DNA from 2 places in the Arthrobacter sp. CAN_C5 genome. Region 2 is predicted to be linked to the other one. Evidence: predicted binding sites of a transcription regulator. Region 2 holds the regulator's gene; the other holds the start of a gene.
The links. Region 2 encodes LexA, which represses DNA repair genes until DNA is damaged. Its sites were predicted from a motif close to TCGAACANNTGTTCGA; they were not measured.

Region 1 (12,061 bases), 340 kb from region 2:
ACGTGGTGCCGCGGTGGGGCGGCGACGGGAACTTCCTGCCGATCATCGCCCAGACCAAGGCAATCACCCAGACATTGGATGAGGTGCGGACCCAGATGGCTGACGCCTGGCCCCAGCCGTCAGGGGTCGCGCCATCGGGCGAGAAGACCGGGCAGGCCGGTGGCACCGATGCTGAATAAGTACGCGCGCAGGTTCTTCACCTCGCTGTTCAGCCCCCTGGCTAAGCTGCTCCTCAAATGGGGAGTCTCGCCTGACGCGGTGACCATTGTCGGCACCCTCGGCGTCGTCGTCGGTGCGCTGGTGTTCTACCCGATGGGCGAACTGTTCTGGGGGACGGTGTTCATCACGGTGTTCGTGTTCTCCGACCTGGTGGACGGCATCATGGCTCGCATCAAGGGTGCGGGAGGGACCTGGGGAAACTTCCTCGATTCGACCCTCGACCGGATTGCTGATGGCGCCCTGTTCGCCGGGGTGGCCATCTGGTTCTTCGGCGGCGGAGACAACGCCCCCATTGCGATTGCCGCGCTGGCGTGCCTCGTCCTCGGGATGCTCGTGTCCTATGCGCGGGCGAAGGCCGAATCGCTGGGCTTCACCGCCAACGTTGGCATCGCCGAACGCGCCGAACGGCTGGTGTCGGTGCTGGTGGTGACCGGCCTGACCGGGTTGGGACTCCCCGAAGTGGTACTGCTCACGGTGCTGATTCTGCTGGCTCTTGCGAGCACGGCCACAGTGATCCAGCGGGTAGCGGCTGTCCACAAACAGGCGATGGCCTCCAGCGGAAGCCACTAGCGGCAGATACCGGTCCGTCGCGGGCGTATTATTAATTGTTATCTTTTTACCTAACTTTAGGGGCGAATTGTGTCCACCGTTGAAGAAACTTCGACAACCGCGCCCGTGACCGGCAGCAGCCGGGTCAAGCGCGGCATGGCTGAAATGCTCAAGGGCGGCGTCATCATGGACGTTGTCACTGCCGAGCAGGCGCGCATCGCTGAAGATGCCGGCGCCGTAGCCGTCATGGCCCTGGAGCGCGTACCTGCCGATATCAGGGCGCAGGGCGGCGTGTCACGGATGAGCGACCCTGACATGATCGACAGCATCATCGAGGCGGTCTCCATCCCGGTGATGGCCAAAGCCCGGATCGGCCACTTCGTTGAGGCACAGGTGCTGCAGTCCCTCGGCGTCGACTACATTGACGAGTCCGAGGTATTGACCCCGGCCGACTACGCCAACCACATCGACAAGTGGAAGTTCACTGTTCCTTTCGTCTGCGGCGCCACCAATCTGGGCGAGGCGCTGCGCCGCCTCAACGAGGGTGCCGCGATGATCAGGTCCAAGGGCGAGGCAGGTACCGGCGACGTCTCGAACGCCACCATGCACATGCGGAAGATCCGTTCCGAGATCCTGCGCCTGTCCTCGATGGCTGAGGACGAGTTGTACGTGGCCGCCAAGGAACTGCAGGCACCCTTTGACCTGGTCAAGGAGGTTGCCCGTACCGGCAAGCTCCCGGTGGTGCTCTTCACCGCCGGCGGCATCGCCACCCCGTCCGACGCCGCGATGATGATGCAGCTCGGCGCTGACGGGGTCTTCGTGGGCTCGGGCATCTTCAAATCCGGCAACCCGGCCGAGCGTGCGGCGGCGATCGTGAAGGCGACCACCTTCCACGACGATCCCGACATGATCGCCAAGGTATCCCGTGGCCTCGGCGAGGCAATGGTCGGTATCAACGTCGACGAAATCCCGGAGCCACACCGCCTCGCAGAGCGCGGCTGGTAACAGTTCACCAACCAGTACACCCAAATGCGGACCGCCCTTAGGGGTGGTCCGCATTTGTAGGTGGCCTACAGCTCCAGCCAGTACGTCTGACCCCGGCCGATCAGCTCGAATCCCCGGCGCGAATACAGCTCAAAACCCTGCGGCGTCGCGTTCAGTGCGAGGTTTTCGGCACCCGAGGCGGCAGCGGCGGTGCTTAGCCGGCTCAGCAGCGCAGTCCCCAGGCCACGTCGCTGGTACTCCGGCAGCACCTCCATAGTGAAGATGCCGCCCAGCCCCTTCAAACCCGAAACCCCCGACGGGTAGAACGAGTACCCGGCGCCCGCAATGGAGCCGTCCACCCTCGCTTCTGCGTGCCACGCCTGACGAGGCTGGGACCGCACCACCCGCAGCTCCTGGAGCAGTGGCCCGCGGTAGTCGGGGACCTCGGTGGTGAGGGTCGCGGCGGCGTCGTCGTACGCTGCCGGATCCTGAACCCTGGCGGCCATCCACCAGGGTTGCCACCCCGGGCTGAAACCCAGCCCGGTCAAGGGCGAACCCTTGACGCCACCGCCCAGCCAGGCGCCCACCCGGTGGGCGCCCAACCTGGTCGCCTCGGCGAGGGCTGGCCGGATCCCGGCCGGCGAGATTTCCAGCGGGAAGAGCAGGATCAGTTCCCGGCGCGCGGGAAGCCAGACCCACTCCGACCCGTGGGTAGTGAACATGCGACCGCCCGTGGCCGAGGACACCGCGGCGAACCAGGAACGTTGCAGGCGCTGGCACGCCGCGATGGTGACCATGGTTTTCTAGGCCAGCCCGCGGCGGGTGAGGAGCGGGTCGATCAGGGCGTCGCGGCCGCGGAAGTTGCGGAACGCCTGCAGCGGGTCGATGCTGTTGCCGCGGGAGAGCAGCTCGGTCCTGAAGTGGTCGCCATTTTCGCGGGTCAGGCCCCCGGCGGACTTGAACCATTCGACGGTGTCGGCGTCGAGCACTTCGCTCCAGATGTACGCGTAATAGGCGGCCGAGTAGCCTCCCGCGAAGATGTGCTTGAAATAGCCGGTCCGGTACCGCGGCGGAACGGGGGAGAAGTCGAGGCCAGCCTGGGTGAGTGCCTCCCGTTCGAACTCCACCGGGTCCGCGACAGTGGTCCCCGCCGGGATCGCATGCCAGGCCAGGTCCAGCAGGGCTGCCCCCAGGTACTCGGTGGTTGCGAAACCTTCGCCCCAGGCCTGCGCAGCGAGCAGCTTGTCGACGGTCTCCGCCGGCAACGGCTCACCCGTCTGGTAGTGCTTGGCATAGTTGGCCACCACCTCGGGCCACAGGATCCACATCTCGTTCACCTGTGACGGGTACTCGACGAAGTCCCGGGGCACGGAAGTCCCGGAGAAGGTCGGGTAGGTGACCGACGAGAACAGGCCATGGAGGGCGTGCCCAAACTCGTGGAACGTGGTCACCACCTGGTCGAACGTCAGGAGGGTGGGCTCGCCCGCGGGCGGCTTGGGGATGTTCAGGTTATTGACGACGACGGCGTGGGTGCCGTTCAGCGTCGACTGCTCGACGAAGGAGTTCATCCAGGCGCCACCATTCTTGGTGTCCCGGGTGTAGTAGTCGCCGAGGAACAGGCCCAGGTCTCCGCCGTCGGCGTCCCTGACCTCCCAGACCCGCACCTCGGGATGGTAGCCCTCGAGATCGGACCGTTCGGAAAAGGTGAGGCCGTAGAGCTTGTTCGCGGCGAAGAAGATGCCGTCCTGCAGCACCCGTTCCAGCTCGAAGTAGGGACGCAGGGCAGCGAGGTCGACGTCGAACTTGTCGGCGCGCACCTTCTCCGAGTAGTACGCCCAGTCCCACGCCTCGATCGGGTGCCCGGCGGCGGCTTCAAGGTCCACCACCTCGGCCCGCGCGTTGCGCACCGCTGCCGGAGCCAACTGCCCCAGCATCCGGTGGATGGCATCCAGTGAAGGGGCGGTCTGGTCGTCGGTGGCAGCCGCAGCGTGGCTGTCGAAACCCAGCAGTGCGGCCCGGTCTGCCCGCAGTTCGGCCATCCGGGCGGCGATGCCCAGGGTCCGGTTCTCATGGTCGGCAAATCCGCGGTTGACCGACGCCTCATGCAACCGCTGGCGGGTGGCCCGATGGGTCAGGGTCTCCATCGCCGGCTGCGCCGTCGGCAGGATCAGGGTGAGCAGGAACTTCCCGGGGTGGCCTGCGGTTTCGGCTGCGGCTGCTGCCGATCCGATGTCATCCGCCGAGAGACCGGCGAGCTCGTCAGCCGTGTCCACGAGGAGCGCGGAGTTGTTGGTGTCCCTGAGCAGCCGCTGCTGGAAGTCGGTGCTCAACTGGGACAGCTCGGTGTTCAGGGCCCGCAGCTTGCCCTGGGCGTCGTCGTCGAGCTGGGCGCCGGCGCGGATGAACCGCCTGATGTACTCCTCGACCAGGCGGACGGCCTCGGCGTCCAGCCCGGCGGTCGGCACCGCCCGGACCCTGTCGAAGAGGCCACGGTTGAGGGAAATGTTGTCCTCGTGCGCCGCGTAGCGGGGAGCGATCTCGGTTTCCAGGGCCTGGATGGCGGGGGTGGAATGCGCGGAGGAGCTGTTGTGGAAGACCAGTGCCACCCGCCGTAGGGTGGCACCGGCCTTCTCGAGGGCAACAATGGTGTTCTCGAAGGACGCCGGCTCCGGCGAGGACACGATCGACTCGATTTCCGCGAGATGCTCGGCGAACCCCGCCTCGAAAGCCGGCAGGTAGTGGTCATCCTGGACCAGCCCGAAGGGTGGGAGCTGATACGGCAGGGTACTGGGTGCAAGGAAAGGGTTGCTCATAACAACTAACCCTTACACATGCTGGGCGGGCACTCCAGCAACCGGCGGATCCGCTTCGGCGCGCGGCGGGGCCCTGATCGCTTGGCGGGGCTTATCATGGGGGGACATCGACGAGGGGGTCAGCCGTGCGGGCTACTTTGACCAGTTTGGCAGGAGCGGCGCTGGCTATCGGGCTGCTCAGCAGCTGCTCGGCGGCGGGGCAGAACCCCACCCCGGACGGGCAGGGGCCGACGACGGCGACCGGGGGACCCCAGTCGTCCGCCTCATCCCAGCCGACCCCATCATCCGCCACCGCATCCACGACGGCGGCACCCGAGCCCACCGCACCCGAACCCACGCCGGGCGAAGGTCCACCATGTGATGCGGACAGGTGTTTCAGCGTGGCTGCCACCGGTGACCTGCTGATCCACCCGGGACTGTGGGAGCAGGCCGCCGCCGACGCCGCGACAGCCGGCACGGGGGATCTAGATTTTGAACCACTGCTCGCCGGGCAGCGCGGGTATCTCGACCAGGCCGATCTGGGAATCTGCCACATGGAAACCCCGGTGGCGTTGCCGGAAGGGCCGTTCAGCGGCTACCCCCAGTTCAACGTTCCCCCGCAGATCCTCGACGCCGCCCGTGACGTCGGCTACGACGCCTGCACCACCGCCAGCAACCACACCATCGACGCCGGCACTGAGGGGCTGAACCGCACCCTCGGTGTCCTGGATGGCCTGGGCCTGGAACATACCGGCTCCTACGCCGATGAGGCATCCTCCGGGGAAGTCATGATCCTTCAGACCCCCGCAGCCCGGGTGGCGGTCATCCAGGCGACCTACGGGCTCAACGGGCTGATTCCCGAGCAGCCGTGGCAGGTGGACCTGATCGACGCAGCCGCCATGACCGCCAAGGCCCGGCAGGCCAGGGACGAAGGCGCAGACGTCGTCATCGCCGTGATCCACGTCGGCGACGAATACGCGACGATGCCCAACGCACAGCAGGTGGAGGTGGCCCACGCCCTCGCCGACAGTGGGGAGGTGGACTTCATTTACGGCCATCACACCCACTCGGTGCTGCCGATCGAGAAATACAACGACACCTGGATTGTCTACGGCCTGGGAAATGGCGTCAGTGAACTGTCACCGGTCCACGCGGTGAACAACGAGGGGCTGATGGTGAGGGCCCAGTTCGCCCAGGACGACGGCGGCGACTGGACGGTCAGCGACCTGGCCTGGGTACCGTCCATCATCGTCGCCGACCCCTACCGCTGGTGCGCGCTGGCACCGGACCAGCCCGACGGTGCGTGCACCTCGCCCGAACGCGAGGCGGAGGTCAGTGCGCGGATCGCGGCGGTGGTCGATACGTTCGGAGCGGTCGACGACGGCGCCCACCTGTGGGATCTCACCGACGACCAGTGACCGGGCAGCCCAGCCCGCGAGCCGGGCGGTTTCCCTAGCGGGGACGGGCCCCGGCGTGACGGCGCGCCAGCTCGGCGAGGCTGTCGTCGAGGTCGGCTGCGTCGAATGAGCCGAACTTTCGCTCAGTCGCTTTCCTGAGCAGGAAGTCGGCAATGGCCGGGTTCTTCGGCAGCAACGACCCGTGCAGGTAGCTCGCGACGACATTCAGGTGGCGGGCGCCCTCGTGGCCGTCCTGCGAGTTGTTGCCGGCACCCTTGGTGACCGTGCCCAGCGGCCGGACTCCGGGACCCAGCCGGGTCTGGCCGCTGTGGTTCTCGTAGCCGTGGATTTCCCCGAACTCCTCGCTGTCAGCGACCACGTTGCCGATCAGGCGCTCGTTGGTGCCGTGGGTCTCCAGATCGAGGATCCCGATGCCCGGGATGACCGTCCCATCGTGGGTCTTGAAGAAATTGCCGAACAGTTGGTAGAGCCCGCAGATGACCAGCATCGGCAGACCATCCTCGGCGAGTTCGCGCAGCTTCGGGGCAATGGCCTGCAGGTCCTGCTGGATGACCAGTTGGCCGCTGTCCTGTCCGCCGCCCCCGATGATCAGATCAACGTCTTCGGGAAAGGTGTCCCCGGCGCTGTGCTCAAGGATGTTCGCCGTGTACCCGTGCCAGACCAGCCGCTGTTTCAGCACCAGGACGTTGCCCCAGTCGCCATAAATGTTCATTTCGCGGGGGTAGAGCTGCAGGATGTTCAGGGTGCCTTTGGACATCAGGAAACCACCTCGACTGTTGTGATCTTGGAGAGGTCCCGGCGGACCGCGAGCATGGCCGTGTAGGTGCAGAAAATCCGCTTGGGCTGGTCGTGGGTGGCGCTGATAAACGCCTTCAACGCCGCGGTCGTATCGGGTTCGACGGCGCGGACGTCGACGTCGTCGTACTTGAGCCGCAGCGCCATATCGTAGGCCCGGACACCGCTGACCATTTCCACCCCGGCCTGTCCGAGGGAATCGAAGTCGACGTCCCAGAGCCAGGACATGTCCCGGCCGTCGGCGTAATTGTCGTTGATGGCAATCATGGTGGCGTATCCGGTCGCGTCGAACGACTTCAGCCCGAGCCGGAACCCGCTGGGGTTCTTCACCAGCACCAGTTCCAGTGGCTTGCCGTCCACCACGAGGGATTCACCGCGGCCGAAAGCGGGCTCGACGGTGGCGAGGGAAGCGAAGAGGGCGGCACGGTTGATGGCCCCGCCGAGGACGGTGCGCGCGGTTGCCAGCGCCGCGGCAGCGTTGAAGATGTTGTAGACACCGCGGAGCCGCAGGTCCACACTCGTCGATTCGCCATCGGTCAGGAACATTGCAGTGTTCCCGTCGACGTGTTCGAGGATCACATCGGCGGGGAGGCTCGACGGGGGAGCGACGCCGATGTCCCCGCGCAGCTCGTCGTCGTTGGGAAAGGTGCTGCGCAACGACGCGTCGAGCCCGAAGTAGGTGACCTCGGCGTCGTGGACGGTCGACGCGATCCCGGCGACGCGGGGGTCCTCGCGGTTGAGCACCACGGTACCGGTGGTCTTCGCGGCGATCTGTTCGAGCAGACGCGTGGTCTGGTCAATTTCGCCGAAGCGGTCCAGCTGATCCCGCAGCACATTGAGCAGCAGGCAGTGGGTGGGCGGGACCAGTTTCACGAAGTGGACCGCGTGCGCCTCATCGAGTTCGAGGACCGCGACGTCGGCCTTGAGCCTGCCTCGCCAGTTCACCTCGCCGAGCAGCGCGGCGGCCACCCCGCGGGTGAAGTTGCTGCCGGTGCGGTTGGTGAACACGGTCAGGCCCTGACCCTGGAGGAGTTCCACGACCATCTTGGTGGTGGTGGTTTTCCCGTTGGTTCCGCTGATGACCACCACTCCGTGCGGCAGGCCGGTCAAGGCGCGGCCCATGAACCCCGGATCGATTTTTTCGACGACCAGGCCCGGCAGCGCCGAGCCTCCGCCACGCAACCGCGAGATGCGGCGCACGGCCTTACCGACCAGCACACTGAAGGGAAACATGGAACCTAACTTATCGCAGTCCGGGCTCCGGTTGATCGCGGGCTGGCCCGCCCAACCTAGAATGGATCAATGACCACTTACCCCGTACCCGCCCCATCCGGCGTGCATGTTGGCGTGCTGGCTGTCCAGGGCGACGTGCGGGAACATATCCGCACCATTGAGTCCCTCGGGGGACGGGCCAGCGCCATCCGCCGGCCCAGCGAGCTGGCCGGGATTGACGGCCTCATCATCCCGGGCGGCGAATCCACGGCGATCGACAAACTCACCCGGGCCTTTGACCTGGCCGATCCGCTGCGGGAACTCATCATGTCGGGGCTCCCGGTCTACGGATCCTGCGCCGGAATGATCATGCTCGCCGACGCCATCGCCGACCCGGCCACCGACCTTTCAGGGAACCCACAGCAGACCCTCGGTGGGCTGGATATCGTGGTCCGCCGGAACGCCTTCGGTCGCCAGCGGGACTCATTCGAAACAGATCTCGAGTTCGCCGGGCTTGCGCCGTCGTCGTCGGGGGAGGTACCCCCGGTGCGTGCCGTGTTCATCAGGGCTCCCTGGGTGGAGCGGGTGGGGGAATCGGTCGAGGTACTCGCGCAGGTACCGGCGAAGGCCCCCGCTAGTGACGCGCCGCACCCGGATGTGGACCGGGTCGCTAGGATTGTTGCGGTGCGGTCGGGGAACCTGCTCGCCACCAGCTTTCATCCCGAGGTAACCGGGGAGCGGCGGATACACGAATTGTTTATGCAGATGATCGTAAGGAGAACGGTAGATCATGTCGGGGCACTCTAAATGGGCAACCACCAAACACAAGAAGGCCGCGATTGATGCGAAGCGCGCCAAATCCTTTGCCAAGCTGATCAAAAATATCGAGGTGGCGGCGCGTGCAGGCGGCGCCGACATGGCTGGCAACCCCGGCCTGGAACTCGCTGTGCAGAAGGCCAAGAAGACGTCCGTGCCGATCGACAACATCAACCGCGCCGTGAAGCGCGGCGCCGGACTGCTGGGCGACGCCGTCGAATACCAGACCATCATGTATGAGGCCCGCGGACCGCAGGGTTCGGCCCTGCTGATCGAGTGCCTCACCGACAACAAGAACCGCGCCGCTTCGGAGGTCCGGTTGGGTGTCACCCGCAATGGTGGCTCGATGGCCGATCCAGGCTCGGTGTCCTACCTCTTCACCCGGAAGGGAGTGGTCACGCTCCCGGGCAACGAGCTCACCGAGGATGACCTTCTGCTCGCCGTGCTCGACGCCGGCGCCGAGGAAGTGAAGGAAACCGCCGGGCGTTTCGAGGTCATCTCCGAACCGCAGGATCTCCGGGCGGTCGTCGCAGGCCTGGAGGAGGCCGGTATCGACTACGACACCGACGAGGCCGAGTTTGTGCCGTCCATGCAGGTGGAGCTCGACGCCGACGGCGCCCGCAAGTTCATCCGCCTGGTCGACGCGCTCGAGGACCTGGACGACGTCCAGAACGTATATTCAAACGCCGACCTCTCCGATGAGGTACTGGCCGAGCTGGACGGCGACGACTGAGGCCGGTGGCTACCGTTGCACTCCAGACCCCTCACCGCCGGGCCGTCACGTGACCCTGCGTGTGATGGGGGTGGATCCGGGCCTCACCCGCTGTGGTCTGGCCGTGGTCGACATCGAGCCCAACCGGCGGTCATCGCTCGTAGCGGTGGGGGTGGTTGGCACACCGGCCGGTCAGGACCTCGACCAGCGGCTGCTCGTCATTTCCGACGCGGTCGATAAGTGGCTCGATACCCATTCACCTGACGTGCTCGCCGTCGAACGGGTGTTCAGCCAACTCAACGTGAGCACGGTGATGGGCACAGCCCAGGCCTCCGGTGTGGTGATCGTCGCTGCCGCACGGCGTGGAATACCGGTGGCCCTCCACACACCCACCGAGGTGAAGGCCGCTGTCACCGGCAACGGCCAATCCGACAAGGTGGCGGTCACCAAGATGGTGACGAAAATCCTTCGGCTGGAAACCGCCCCCAAGCCGGCCGACGCCGCCGATGCCCTGGCCCTGGCCATCACCCACGCCTGGCGGCAGGGTGTTGCCACGAACCGGGCCTCCGCCAGCGGTGGCACCGCGACGGCAGCCCAGCGGATCTGGGCTGAAGCCGAAGCCAAGGCCCGACGGCGGCGCTAGGCCGCCGTTCACCACCGCTGACGGTGTGGCGCACCGAGGAACGTCCCCGGATGCCGGTACGCTGTTCGTAGATATGTTCGGATAGAAATTTTGGAGTAGCTCGCATGATCAGTTCCCTCCGCGGCACGGTTGCCCACGTTGGCCTCAACTCGGCAGTGCTGGACGTCAACGGGTTCGGCATGCAGATCCTTGCCACCCCGCAAACCCTTGCCACCCTGCGCGCCGGGCAGGAGGCGCAGGTCTTCACCGCGATGATTGTCCGTGAGGACTCCATGACACTGTTCGGGTTCGAGGAAGCCGACCAGCGCGAGGTGTTCGAGACCCTGCTCAGCGTCAGCGGCATCGGCCCCAGGCTGGCCCTGGCCGTCCTGGCCGTACACACCCCCGAAGCGATCCGGGTGGCTGCCTCCTCCGGGGACGACAAGGCGTTCAGCAAGGTCCCGGGAATCGGACCGAAGGGCGCCCGACGGATTGTCCTCGAACTGGCCGACAAACTCGTTCCCCTGGGCACCACCGGTGGAACCCCGAAGAACGCCTGGCAGGGTCAGGTGCTGACGGCGATGATGGGACTGGGCTGGTCCGAGAAGGACGCGGGTGCAGCCATCGACGCCGCGACCGCTGAGGCCCCCGAGATCGCCGCCACCGGTGACGTGGGAGCCATCCTGAAGCTCACGCTGCGCCGCCTCGGCCAGGACGGCGCGCGAGCCTCCGCCCGGAGCCGGGTGAGCTGATGGCGCGCGACGACGCAGCGGCGGGGGAGGAGACCCCTGTAGTCTCACCCGCCGGGGACCCCGAGGACCGGGCGGTCGAGGCTGCCCTCCGCCCCAAGAACCTCGACGACTTTGTGGGCCAGCAGCGGGTCCGCCGCCAGCTTTCCCTCGTGTTGGAGGCGTCCCGGCTTCGCGGCCGGACGGCCGACCACGTGTTGCTGTCGGGCCCCCCTGGCCTGGGCAAGACCACCCTCGCCATGATCATCGCCGCCGAAATGAACGCACCACTGCGCATCAGCTCCGGGCCGGCGATCCAGCACGCCGGTGATCTTGCCGCGATCCTGTCCTCACTCACCGACGGTGAGGTCCTCTTCCTTGACGAGATCCACCGGATGTCCCGGCCGGCCGAGGAAATGCTCTACATGGCGATGGAGGACTTCCGGGTCGACATCATTGTCGGCAAGGGACCCGGGGCGACCGCCATCCCGCTGGACCTGCCACCCTTCACCCTGGTGGGCGCCACCACCCGCGCCGGGCTGCTCCCCGGCCCGCTGCGGGACCGGTTCGGTTTCACCGGGCACCTGGAGTTCTACTCGACCGGGGAACTTGAGCTGGTGCTCCGCCGGTCGGCGATGCTCATGGATATGAAGGTTAATTCGGCGGCGTTCTCCGAGATCGCCGGCCGATCCCGCGGCACCCCCCGAATCGCCAACCGGCTGCTGCGCCGGGTCCGTGACTGGGCGCTCGTCCACGGGGTGGACCTGATCGATGCGCGCTGCGCCGGGGCAGCCCTGGACATGTATGAGGTGGATGCGAAGGGTCTTGACCGCCTGGACCGGGCTGTACTGACCGCCTTGATCACCAAATTCAACGGCGGCCCGGTGGGGCTGTCCACTTTGGCAATCGCCGTCGGCGAGGAACCCGAGACCGTCGAGACAGTCGCCGAACCCTACCTCGTCCGGGAAGGGATGCTGGGGCGTACGCCCCGCGGCCGGATCGCCACCCGGGCCGCCTGGGATCACCTGGGCCTGGTCATGCCAGCCACCGTTGCTGCCGCGATGCCCGACGATCTCTTCGCCGTCCTCACCGACGATGCCCTTTCCGGTGACACCCTGGTTGATGACAACGGTGAGGTAACGGAATGGGTCAATACCGACTGACAGGCGTGCCGCAGGGACGCGGACAATCTCGTTTCCCTTTACACTGATATG
Region 2 (12,061 bases):
CCTTGGCGTCGGCACGCTGGGTGGCGCGTCGAGCCTCAGCCTTCGCTTCGGCCTTGTTCTTGACCGGACCGATGACCATCACCATGTTGCGGCCGTCGATTCGCGGAGTCGACTCCACGATGCCCACCTCGGCAACGTCTTCCGCGAACTTCTGCAGCAGGCGGATACCCATCTCGGGGCGCTGCTGCTCACGTCCACGGAACTGGATCATGGCCTTGACCTTGTCACCGGCACCCAGGAAACGCATTGCATGTCCGCGCTTGGTCTCGTAGTCGTGGGTGTCAATCTTCAGGCGGAACCGGATCTCCTTGAGAACGGTATTCGTCTGGTTCTTGCGCGCCTCACGAGCCTTGACGGCGGCTTCGTACTTGTACTTGCCAAAATCCATCAGCTTGGCAACCGGAGGCTTGGCCTGCGGTGCAACCTCAACAAGATCAAGGTCTGACTCGGAGGCAAGACGGAGAGCATCCTCAATACGGACGATGCCTACCTGTTCGCCCGCAGGTCCTACCAACCGCACCTCAGGGACGCGGATACGATCATTGATTCTTGGCTCGCTAATGTGTTGCTCCTGAAATCTTATGAAGTGTTACCCACCGCAACAGAAGAAGGCCCCCGATTGCAGTGCAATCAGAGGCCTCGATGATCGGTGAGCCCACTACAGTGGGGCCGTACTGACAGGAAAGCAATCCCGCGCCGTACGCACCGACCTATTACCCGGCTGCCACCATGCTTCGAAACGAAACACCTGGCAATCGCGGGTGGGAGAGGACTCCGCTTGCAAACTGGAAGTGATCTTTTTCATGCCCCGTGCGGGCGCAGGAAATAGCGACCTCCAGTCGGTCTGTGACAAGCTTACCAGCATGAGCACCCCCGCCAGTAATCCAGACAGCGCCCGCAATGTCTTCCAGTCCCCCGCCGACAACGGCGATTCCGCCAGCGCAGCCAGCGAACCAACGCAGCCGAGCGCTGCCGGGCAGCCAACGGACGACGACGGCCGCCAGGTCCGGCGCGACATTGCCGAGGTAAGCGCCGTCGAATTGATCATGACCAGCGCCCTGCACCTGATGAGTGCCGCCGCGGTGAAGTGCGGCCTGGCCGAAGGCGACGACGCGGAGGAGCTCAAGGATCTGGACGAGGCCCGGAAAATCATCACCGCCCTCGCCGGGTTTGTCACCGCGGCCGCACCAGAGATTGGCGGCCAGCACGCCGGCCCGCTGCGCGACGGCCTGCGGTCGCTCCAGCTGGCGTTCCGTGAGGCTTCGGTCATCCAGGACGCCCCCGGGAAGGGACCCGGGGAGAAGTTCACCGGGGCCGTCAACTAGCTCTCACGCCGCACGTCGGCGTCGTACCTGCTGGGCGCCGAGGCCGAGGACACAGATGGTGACCGCGACTGACCCCACGGTGGTGAACGCGGCGGAGGGTCCCACCGTGTCAATGGTGATACCCGCCAGCGGCGCCCCGAGCGCCACACCTGAGGTGAGCGCCGAGCCGTACCAGCCCATCGCCTCCCCACGGCGTTCCTCGACCACCAGGTCTGCCACCCGTTCCGATGCGGCGGATAGCACCGGTGCGCACAGGAAACCGGGCAGGATCGACAGGAGACACAGTGCCAGGGTGTTTTCTGCGAACCCCATCGGAATGGTGAACAGCCCCATGAGCAGCAACAGCACCAGGGGTGACACTGGCCGGCGCAGCGCTCCGTAGACCAGCCCACCGACCACCGATGCTGCGCACCAGGCGGCGAAGACCAGCCCGAGTTCGCCCTCTCGCCCGGTTTCCTCGAGCGCTGCCACAATCCCGACCTCGGTCCCGGCCAACACCAGTCCTGCTCCGGCGGCGACCACCAGGACCACCGCAACGGCAACTGAGAGCCAGCCGAAGCTCCCGGCCATCCGGTCCTTCAAAGCCGCTGGCCCGGCGGCGGTACGTCTACCCGGATGAAGTTCAGCCGACGCCTCAGTGACATGGGCCGGGGCCGCAGCGACCAGCGCCCCGACGGCGGCAGCCTCGTCTTCGGCCTCGGTAGGCGCGGCCGCGGAGGCGCCAAGCTGCTCGGTACGGGTCGGCGGGTTGAACCACATCAGGAACAGGCCGGCCCCGGCGGTGGCCAGTCCCACGAGGGTAAGTCCCAGCACCGTGGAGACCTGGGTTGCCAGGATCACGCCCAGCGCCGGGCCCACCATGAAGATCATTTCGGTGCCGATGGCGTCGAGGGTGAACGCGGTACGCCGCTTCTCGCCGGTGACCATGACGCCGAGGGACTGCCTGACCACCGAGAACGCGGGCAGGGTGAACAGGCCGCCAACCAGTGCGGCGAGGAGCAGCCATTCGTAAGACAGTTGGGGAGCAACCGACCAGATCACCGCCTCGGCGATGACCGAGGGGATCAGGGCCTTTCGGAGCCCCGCACTGTCGACCCGGCGGCCCCGCCAGGGCGCACCAACGGCGATCCCAATCGTCAGCAAGGCGGCGACGGCGCCAGCCTCGGCGTAGCCGCGATCGAGGGTCTGCACCACGTGCAGGGTCAGCAGGACGCCCGCCGCTGAATGCGGGAACCGGGCGATCATCCCCACGATGAGCAGGCGCCGCACCGGGACGATGCGAAGGAGCTCCCGGTAGAGGGCAAAGTTCACTGTGTTCCCTCTTCTGCGGGTCCGCCCGCACGTTCTCAGCGGGTCAGCACCACCTCAAGTGAGTCGACCCGTTCCACAAATTCTGTATTGCCGCGCAGGTTGTCCTGAAGCCGCTGGACCACTGTGCGGACGGCGTCTTCGGCCAGTCCGTCACGAAGGGTGATCTGGAGTCGCACCTCTGGCCCCGGGCCGCCGCCGGATGCCAGTGTACCGTCTGCCGCCCGGGCCCGAACCCCGCTGCCAGGGCCCACGGCCGCCCGCAGGATGGCCGGTTCCTCGCCGGTAGCCAGGGCCACCAGTTCGGCAATCCGCGGATCCCTGTAGGCGGGCTCCCAGGGAATCTGTTGGGCCAGTGCCCAGAGGGCCGGCCGGCGGACCACGAAGGTGAAATGCGCTCCGGGATCAATGACCAGCAGTTCCGAGTTGTCAGCCACCGCCGAGAGTGCCGCGCGGGGGGCATAGACCGCCACCGGCCTGGCCTCCGGGTGCCATGCGGTGAGCGCTGCGGTGGAGCTGAACACCGGCAGGGCACTTCGGCCATCAGGTGCCTTCAGGGTCACCAGGGCCATGTCGGCTTCCTTGTCCCCACCATGTGCGGGGTCTCCCCCAGCCACCAGTTGGGCGACCACTGGCACGAAGACACGGACTCCGGCCAGCGCAGCGAGCACCGCCGCCTCATCACCGTCTCCGGTCAACAGCCGGTTGACTGCCGCGGTGTAGGCGGGTGGGGCGGCGCCGTCGTCGTCGTCGAAGTTGTGCAGCGGGTTGCCGTCGCCACTCAGGTCACGGCCTTCCCAGGCCTGCCCGGCCGAGTCGGCGGTATTGCCGGCAAGGGCGGCGGCAATGTGCGCCGGGAGGTGCCGTTCGCTCACACGCGCGGCGCCGGGTGGCCGGCGATGTCTAGCGCCTGGGGCAGGGTGAAAGCCCCCGCATACAGCGCCTTCCCGACAATCGCCCCTTCCAGCCCCTGCGGGACCAGCTGGCGCAGCGCCGCGAGGTCTTCCAGGCTGGAGATGCCACCGGACGCCACGACCGGCCGCGAGGTGCGTTCCAGTACCTGCTGAAGGAGTTCGAGGTTCGGTCCGCGGAGCGTGCCGTCCTTGGTCACATCGGTGACGACATACCGGGAGCAGCCGGCGTCTTCGAGGCGCTGCAGAACTTCCCATAGATCCCCGCCCTCCTGGGTCCAGCCGCGGGCTGCGAGGGTGGTGCCGCGCACGTCCAGGCCGACGGCAATCTTGTCGCCGTAGCGGGCGATGGCGGAAGCGGTCCATTCGGGATCTTCAAGCGCCGCAGTGCCAAGGTTCACCCGGTGCGCACCGAGCTCAAGTGCCGCGTCAAGGCTGGCGTCGTCGCGAATGCCGCCGGAGAGCTCGACTTTGATGTCGAGCTGGTCGACCACGCGGCCCAGCAGGTCCCGGTTGGATCCCCGGCCAAACGCGGCATCCAGGTCCACCAGGTGGACCCACTCGGCACCATCGTGCTGCCAGGCGAGGGCTGCTTCGAGGGCGTCGCCGTAGCCAGTTTCACTGCCCGCCTCGCCCTGGACCAGGCGGACTGCCTGACCATCGACGACGTCAACAGCTGGCAGCAGTTCAAGAATGGGTGATTCGGTAAAGGGGCTCATCAGGTGTTGGGACTCTTTCGTAGCTGTCGGATGTCTTCAGGATCAGATGTCGGTGAGGGTCAGCAGGTAGGCGCCGAGCAGGGCCATTCCGGCAAGCACCCAGAAGCTGATGATCAGGAACTTGGGCAATTCCTGCGCCCGGAAGGAGATGGCCCCACCGATCAGCAGGCCAGCAAGTCCCATCAGCACTATGCTCCACATGGCTAACGGAGCCCTGCTGTCCAGTTCGACAGCAGGGCCGCCCCAGCGTCACCCGACTTTTCGGGGTGGAACTGGGTGGCGCTCAGCGGACCGTTTTCGACGGCCGCAATGAACGGTCCACCATGGTCTGCCCAGGTCACCAGCGGCGGCTTCATGGCCGGCTGGGTGACGTCAAACTTCCACTGCTGCACCCCATAGGAGTGCACGAAATAGAACCGTTCGTTGTCGATCCCCTCAAAGAGGCGGGACCCGACAGGTGCCTTGACGGTATTCCAGCCCATGTGGGGGACGACGTCGGCCTGGAGCCGCTCGACGGTTCCAGGCCATTCACCCATGCCTGCGGAGCGGACACCGTGTTCGACGCCCTCGTCGAAGAGGATCTGCAGTCCGACGCAGATCCCCAGGACCGGGCGACCGCCGGCGACCCGTCGACCGATCATCCGGAGGGCATCGACGTCCTTGAGCCCCTTCATCACCGTCGCGAAGGCCCCGACGCCGGGCACGACCAGTCCGTCGGCGTTGAGCACGTCGTCGGGCTTGGCGCTGAGCGTGACGTCGGCCCCGACGTGCTCAAGGGCACGGACCGCCGATCGGATGTTCCCGGAACCGTAGTCCAGGACGGTGACACGTGGGGCACTCATAGCGCCCCCTTGGTAGACGGAATGCCCTCCACCCGTGGGTCAGGCTCCACCGCAGCCCTGAGGGCGCGGGCAAATGCCTTGAACTGGGCCTCAACGATGTGGTGCGGGTCCCTCCCGCCAAGGACGGTCATGTGCAAGCAGATCTGGGCGTGCAGGGTGATGGCCTCGAAGACGTGGCGGGTCAGCGAGCCGGTGAAGTGTCCACCGATCAGGTGGTACTCCTGGCCTGCGGGTTCGCCGGTGTGCACCAGATAGGGCCTGCCTGAGATGTCGACGACCGCGTTGGCCAGCGCCTCATCAAGGGGAACCGTCGCTTCGCCGAACCGGCGGATCCCGGCCTTGCTGCCCAGGGCCTCCCGGAGCACTTCGCCGAGGGTGATGGCTACGTCCTCGACGGTGTGGTGGACGTCAATGTGGGTATCGCCAGTGGCACGGACCGTCAGGTCGATCAGGGAGTGCTTCGCCAGGGCTGTCAGCATGTGGTCGTAGAACGGCACCGAGGTGCTGATCTCCGCTCGGCCTGTGCCGTCCAGATCCACCTGGACGAAGACCGATGATTCGCTGGTGGCCCGCTCCCGGCTCGCAGTGCGTCCGACGGTGGTTTCCACGCTCATGACTGTCCTTCGGTTGGTTCGTTTCGCTTGGTGCATAGCGGATGGGTGCTGGGTGATGCGGTGGTTCGTGTCGCCAACGCGCGATGCCGCTGGGCACGGTCTCCTACCAGTCTAGGAGACGGTCCTGCCCAGCAACGATCCCAGAGTGTCAAGGAACACTGTGGTTTCGGTCTCGGTACCGGCCGTGACCCTCAGATGGCCGGGGATGCCAACGTCACGGATCAGGACGCCCGCGTCGAGCAGGCCCTGCCAGATACGTTGTGGATCCTCAAGACCTCCGAAGAGGACGAAGTTGGCGTCCGACGGGACCGGTGACAGTCCCAGACCCCGCAGGCTCTCGACGATCCGGTCCCGCTGCGCCTTGATGTTTTCCACATTGGCAAGCAGCTTCCCGGAGTGGGTCAGGGCGGCGTTGGCGGTCGCCTGCGTCACTGCCGAGAGGTGATATGGCAGGCGGACCAGCCGCAGCGCATCAGTAACCTCGGGTGCGGACGCCAGATAACCGAGACGGGTTCCGGCCATGGCAAAGGCCTTGCTCATGGTGCGGGACACCACGAGGCGCTCGCGGCCCTCCAGTAGGGTCAGGGCGCTGACCGTGCCGGTGTGGGCAAACTCTGCGTAGGCTTCATCGACGATCACGATCGCCTGGGCGTCCTCGCTGGCCTCATAAACGGCTTCCACGACGTCCAGCCCAAGGGCGGAACCGGTGGGATTGTTGGGCGAGCAAAGGAAAACGATGTTTGCCCCGGACTGCTGTACCTGGCGGGCAGCATCGCCGGCACTGAGATCAAACTGCCCGTTTCCTTCCCCGGCGATGTACCGGGTGCCGGTGCTGCTGGCAAGGAGCGGATACATGGAGTAGGTCGGCGGGAAGCCAATCGCGGACCGACCCGGCCCCCCGAAAGCCTGCAGAAGGTGCTGCAGCACCTCATTGGACCCGTTCGCCGCCCAGAGGTTGTCCGGAGTCAGCCCGTGGCCCAGGTACCGGGCCAGGTTGGTGCGGAGCTCGGTGAACTCCCGGTCCGGGTACCGGTTCAGGCCGCCGACCTCATGGCTGATCGCAGCGATGATTGCCTCCCGCACCTCGTCCGGGACCCCGTAGGTGTTCTCGTTGACATTCAGGAGGATCGGGACGTCCAGCTGGGGGGCACCGTAAGGGTGCTTCCCCCGGAGATCGTCGCGTAGGGGCAATCGGCTCAACCGCTCAAACTGTTCGCTCACCTCTCAAGGTTAAGCGCGGAGCCCGCCAGTACAGAATCGGGCCACCTGCAAGTCCGCGCTACCACCTGCAAGGCCACGCTGACAGGCAAGTCCATGTTGGCAGGTAAGCGCACAACCGTTGGCGCACCGCGTCGGCGGCCGAAAGCTGGCGGACCGGGTTGGCTATATTGACGGGCCGGCAGTGACCTGACGGGCCGGCAGTGAATTGCGCTGCGAGGGTGCTTCTGCGAGGGTGCTGCGGGTCACCGTCCGGACGGGATATCCAGCTGCTGCCCAGCCTGCAGTACCGAGGTGCTGAGGCTGTTCAGTTCGACGATCTCGGCCACGACGTCGCGTGGGTCCCGCTCGGGAGCAAACTCGGTGGCCAGGTGCCAGATGGTTTCGCCGGAGGCTACGCTCACGCTGACGGTCTGGGTGAATTCACCGTGTTCGCTGGAGGCCTTCGCCGGGGAGTTGAAGAAGCCGGACAACATGAGGGCGGCTGATGCCAGCAGCACGATCGGCAGGCCGACCAACAGGAGCCTGCCGCGGCGGGTGAGCCGCAGTTTTGCGCGGCTGGTGTCACGGGCGGGGGAATCTTGGTGTGTGGTGATGACAGACATGGATACACCTCTCTGTACTCGAATCAGTCCATTCGATCCCGGCGCTGCGGCCGGGCCCGGCCAACGGGCCGGGGATCCTGTTCGACTGTAAAACCGGGTGAACCCGTTTTGTTCGAACTTATCTTCGAATTACTGCTTGTTTATTTTTAGCACTCATTGACGAACTTTGTCGAGACACGATCGAACAAATGTTTGAAAACGTGTCCTAACTCCCATACCGTTAGGGCAAGGATGATGGTTTGGTTCCAGCAGAAATCAGCACATCATCCGCCACTGACAAAATAAGCTCGGCCCCTGAAAACATCAGGATCCGCCGGGTCACCTGGATTCTTATCGAAGGGACAGCGACCGTGAAAGAGTCCGACGGACCACTGGATGAACAGACCTCCGACCTGGCTCCCACGGCCCTCCCCGCCCGTGGCCGCCCCCGGGGTCGGCAGGTGCCCAAGGGAATGACCGTCCGGCAGAAGAAAATCCTGGAGACCATCCAGCGGGCGATCGGCACCAACGGCTATCCCCCGTCCATGCGCGAGATCGGAGACACGGTGGGGCTGGCGAGCCTGTCAAGCGTCACCCACCAGCTCTCGCAGCTGGAAAGGATGGGGTACCTAAGGCGGGATCCGAAGCGGCCCCGCGCGATGGAGATCCTGCTGCCCCTCACCCTTGATCACGACCAGAAGGGCGCCGCCGCTGGGACCGCTGCGGGAGCTCCAACCGAGATCGGCGGTGCCATTGACGCTGCAATGGTTCCCATGGTCGGCCGGATTGCTGCTGGTGGGCCCGTCCTCGCGGACCAAGTGGTCGAGGACGTCATGCCGCTGCCGCGGCAGCTGGTGGGCCACGGCGACCTGTTCATGCTTCGCGTTTATGGGGACTCAATGATCGACGCGGCGATCTGCGACGGCGACTGGGTGGTGGTCCGTCGGCAGCAGGAAGCCCAGAACGGTGACATCGTGGCAGCACTGCTGGACGACGAGGCGACGGTGAAAACGTTCCGCCAGCGTGACGGCCACACCTGGCTCCTGCCGCAGAACACCCAGTACGAGCCGATCCTCGGCGATCAGGCCACCATTATGGGCAAGGTCGTCTCGGTGATGCGCGCCCTCTAGCGGGGCTCGCCAGCCAGACGCTCCAGGACCCCTAGCGCCGTCGCGCGATCGGTGGTGGACCAGAACGGGGGAAGTGCGGCACGTAGGAACGAGCCGTACCGTGCGTTGGCCAGCCTGGAGTCCAGGATCGCCACCACCCCCTTGTCTTCGGTCGCGCGGATCAGCCGTCCGGCGCCCTGGGCGAGCCGGACAGCCGCATGCGTCGCGGAAACGCTCATGAAGCCGTTGCCGCCAGCCTTGGCCACCGCCCTCGTCCGGGCTGTCATCAGGGGGTCGTCGGGCCGGGGGAACGGAATCCGGTCGATGGTCACGAGTCGGCAGGACCTGCCGGGCACGTCCACTCCCTGCCACAACGACATGGTGCCGAACAGGCAGGTGTCCGGCTCATCGGAAAACTGCTTGACCAGGGCGGACATCGAGGAGTCGCCCTGGCACAGGATGTCGAAGTCGACCCGGGGTCGCAGCGCCTCTGCCGCTTCTTCCGCGGCGCGGCGGGACGAGAACAACCCGAGTGCCCCACCCCGGGAGGCCTTGAGAAGCACCTCCAGCTCATCGAGTTGGGCCGGCGAGGTGCCACGCTCAGGCTTGGGCAGATCCTTCGCCACGTAGAGCACGCCCTGCTTCGGGTAGTCGAACGGACTGCCGACGTCGACCCCGGTCCAGGAGGGCGCAGACGCCCCGGCAAGCCCCAGCGAACCGGCGACCGGTCCGAACTCGGAACCGATGGCGAGGGTCGCCGACGTCAGCACCACCGTGTGGTCGGCGAAGAGCCCCTCCCGCAATTTCCCTGCGACGGAGAGCGGCGCAATGTTGATCGTGGCGGGCGCAGTGTCGTCAGGCTGCGAATACCCGGTACCCGGAGAGAAGGTGCTGGGCCGTGACGCCCACAGCACTTCCCCAGCGGGGGTCGCGGTGAGCAGTCGTTCACACAGTTCAAAGACCGCCATGACATGGGACTTGGCCATCTGCCGGCCACCGTCCGCCGGGGTTGGGCCATCCCCCTTCGCATCCGAGAGCACCGCGCGGCAGGCCTCACGGACCTGCGTGATGGCGGATTCCTGGTCCTCGGTGAGGCCTGCAGCCATCAGGCCGGAAGGGATGCCCTCGACCGTCGACTCGAAGAAGCGGTTCGCTGAATCCAGGGGTTCAGCGCTCACTGACAGGTGTCGGCGCGCCGCTGAGGCAGCGGCGGAGATCATGCCGGTCGAAAGCTGCCCGGAGACCGCGCCCGTGACCCTGTCATGCAGTTCGTGTGCCTCATCAATGACCACCACGTCGTACTCGGGCAGGACGGCCAGCCCTTCGAACGCGCTGATGGCCAGCATGGCGTGGTTGGTAATGACGATGTCGGCGTCCCCCGCCTTCGCCCGGGCCCGCTCGCTGAAACATTCAGCTGCAACAGGGCATTTCTGGGCTCCCAGACACTCCATGCTGCTCACCGACACCTGACGCCAGGCCTGCTCGCTGACGCCAGGGGTAAGTTCGTCGCGGTCACCCGTCTCAGTGTCCTCCGCCCATTCCCGGAGCCGGACCACCTCGCGGCCCAGCGGTGTGGCCGGGCCTGCCGCCGGGTGGGGTGCAGCGGTGTCCTCACCGAGGCTGAAGAGCGCGTCGGGGGCCCCTTCCTCAGGGAAGCCGCCGCCGGTCTTGTGCTTGCAGACGTAGTTCCCGCGGCCCTTGAGGAGGACAACGTCCACCGGGCGCGGCAGTTTGCCGTTTAACGCCTTCAGGAGCCGGGGCACATCCCGGCCGACTATCTGAGCCTGGAGGGCGAGGGTCGCCGTCGACACGATTGCTGGCTTGTCGTGGGTCAGGGCGTGGGAGATCAGCGGAATGAGGTAGGCCAGAGACTTGCCGGTACCCGTTCCCGCCTGGACCAGCAGGTGGTCGCCGGAATTGAGCGCCTCGGCGACCCGCTGCGTCATCTCGTGCTGGCCGGTGCGGTTCTCACCACCCATGGCTTCGACTGCGGCATCGAGGAGTTCCAGCGGCCCGGTGGCGCCGCTCTCAGGCATGCTGGCGGAATTCCTCCAGGTCAGCGGCGAGACCCTCGCGCACCATCACGTCGAGCCGGGTTCCCGACTCCATGTGCTCGAGATTGAGGATCTCGGCGTCGGACTGGTGCAGGCGGCTCACGACGTCGCCGCGCTCATAGGGCACCAGAAGGGTCAGCTTCACACTGGGGCGGGGAATGGCGGCACTGATGGCTTCCAGGAGCTCGGGGATGCCCTGCCCGGTGCGGGCCGAGACCACCACGTGCCGTGGTTCGCGCTGACGCAGGCGCTCGATCACAAACGGATCTGCGGCGTCGGCCTTGTTCAGGACGATGATCTCGGGGACCTTGCGGGCGTCGACCTCGGCGAGGACCTCGCGGACGGCGGCGATCTGGCCCTCCGGGTCCGGGTGGGAGACATCCACGACGTGCAGGATCAGGTCGGAATCGGCGATCTCCTCCAGCGTGGACCGGAACGCTTCGACCAGCTGGGTCGGCAGCGACCTGACGAACCCGACCGTGTCGGCCAGGGTGTAGCCGAGTCCGTCGGCGGTTTCCGCCTTCCGAACCGTGGGATCGAGGGTGGCGAACAGGGCGTTCTCCACGAGCACCCCGGCGTCGGTCAGGCGGTTCAGCAGCGAGGACTTGCCTGCGTTGGTGTAACCGGCGATCGCGACCGACGGAATCTCATTGCGACGGCGGTTCGCGCGCTTCGTTTCCCGGGCCGGCAACATGCCGCTGATTTCCCGACGCAGCTTCGCCATCCGGGTACGGATCTTCCGACGGTCCAGTTCGATTTTCGTTTCACCGGGGCCACGGGAACCCATACCCGCACCGGCGCCACCCACCTGGCCACCAGCCTGCCGGGACATCGAGTCGCCCCAGCCACGCAGCCGTGGCAACAGATACTCGAGCTGGGCGAGTTCCACCTGGGCCTTGCCCTCGCGGGACTTGGCATGCTGCGCAAAGATGTCCAGGATGAGGGCGGTCCGGTCGATGACCTTGACCTTGACGATGTCCTCCAGACCGCGGCGCTGGGAGGGCGAAAGCTCGCTGTCGACGATCACCGTGTCTGCACCGGTAGCCACCACGATATCCTTGAGCTCCTGGGCCTTGCCCGAGCCGAGGAAGGTGCCGGGGTCCGGCTTGAGACGGCGCTGGACGATCCCGTCGAGCACCTCGGAGCCGGCGGTGGCCGCTAGGGCTGACAGTTCCCGCAACGAGTTTTCGGCATCCTCAGCGGTGCCTTCGCTCCACAGTCCAGCCAACACCACACGCTCCAGGCGGAGCTGCCGGTATTCGACCTCGGTGACGTCTTCCAGCTCGGTGGACAGTCCCGCGACGCGCCGCAGTGCGCGACGCTCCTCAAGATCCTGCTGATCGCCGTCGTAGGACGACCGCTCATGATCCTGCCCTG

Region 1: ruvA (Holliday junction branch migration protein RuvA) is a predicted target of LexA. The motif match lies at 10,206-10,221, and genes of this name have one in related genera.

Annotation. Positions count from the first base shown of each region.
Region 1 covers NZ_JAGGMZ010000001.1:2,411,532-2,423,592, reverse strand. Annotated here, with positions in the region: gene H4V95_RS11425 (HIT domain-containing protein) at 1-179, shown strand, start outside; gene pgsA (phosphatidylinositol phosphate synthase) at 169-789, shown strand; gene pdxS (pyridoxal 5'-phosphate synthase lyase subunit PdxS) at 859-1,773, shown strand; gene H4V95_RS11410 (GNAT family N-acetyltransferase) at 1,839-2,549, opposite strand; gene H4V95_RS11405 (M3 family metallopeptidase) at 2,556-4,565, opposite strand; gene H4V95_RS18790 (hypothetical protein) at 4,660-4,956, opposite strand; gene H4V95_RS11400 (CapA family protein) at 4,946-5,962, shown strand; gene H4V95_RS11395 (type 1 glutamine amidotransferase) at 5,997-6,719, opposite strand; gene H4V95_RS11390 (Mur ligase family protein) at 6,719-7,990, opposite strand; gene pdxT (pyridoxal 5'-phosphate synthase glutaminase subunit PdxT) at 8,060-8,776, shown strand; gene H4V95_RS11380 (YebC/PmpR family DNA-binding transcriptional regulator) at 8,760-9,518, shown strand; gene ruvC (crossover junction endodeoxyribonuclease RuvC) at 9,568-10,140, shown strand; gene ruvA (Holliday junction branch migration protein RuvA) at 10,245-10,871, shown strand; gene ruvB (Holliday junction branch migration DNA helicase RuvB) at 10,871-12,010, shown strand.
Region 2 covers NZ_JAGGMZ010000001.1:2,754,760-2,766,820, forward strand. Annotated here, with positions in the region: gene infC (translation initiation factor IF-3) at 1-520, opposite strand, end outside; gene H4V95_RS12915 (DUF1844 domain-containing protein) at 864-1,325, shown strand; gene H4V95_RS12920 (MFS transporter) at 1,329-2,636, opposite strand; gene H4V95_RS12925 (SseB family protein) at 2,672-3,508, opposite strand; gene priA (bifunctional 1-(5-phosphoribosyl)-5-((5-phosphoribosylamino)methylideneamino)imidazole-4-carboxamide isomerase/phosphoribosylanthranilate isomerase PriA) at 3,505-4,263, opposite strand; gene H4V95_RS12935 (hypothetical protein) at 4,306-4,446, opposite strand; gene hisH (imidazole glycerol phosphate synthase subunit HisH) at 4,467-5,105, opposite strand; gene hisB (imidazoleglycerol-phosphate dehydratase HisB) at 5,102-5,719, opposite strand; gene H4V95_RS12950 (histidinol-phosphate transaminase) at 5,831-6,940, opposite strand; gene H4V95_RS12955 (LysM peptidoglycan-binding domain-containing protein) at 7,183-7,542, opposite strand; gene lexA (transcriptional repressor LexA) at 7,995-8,651, shown strand; gene H4V95_RS12965 (ATP-dependent DNA helicase) at 8,648-10,666, opposite strand; gene hflX (GTPase HflX) at 10,659-12,061, opposite strand, start outside.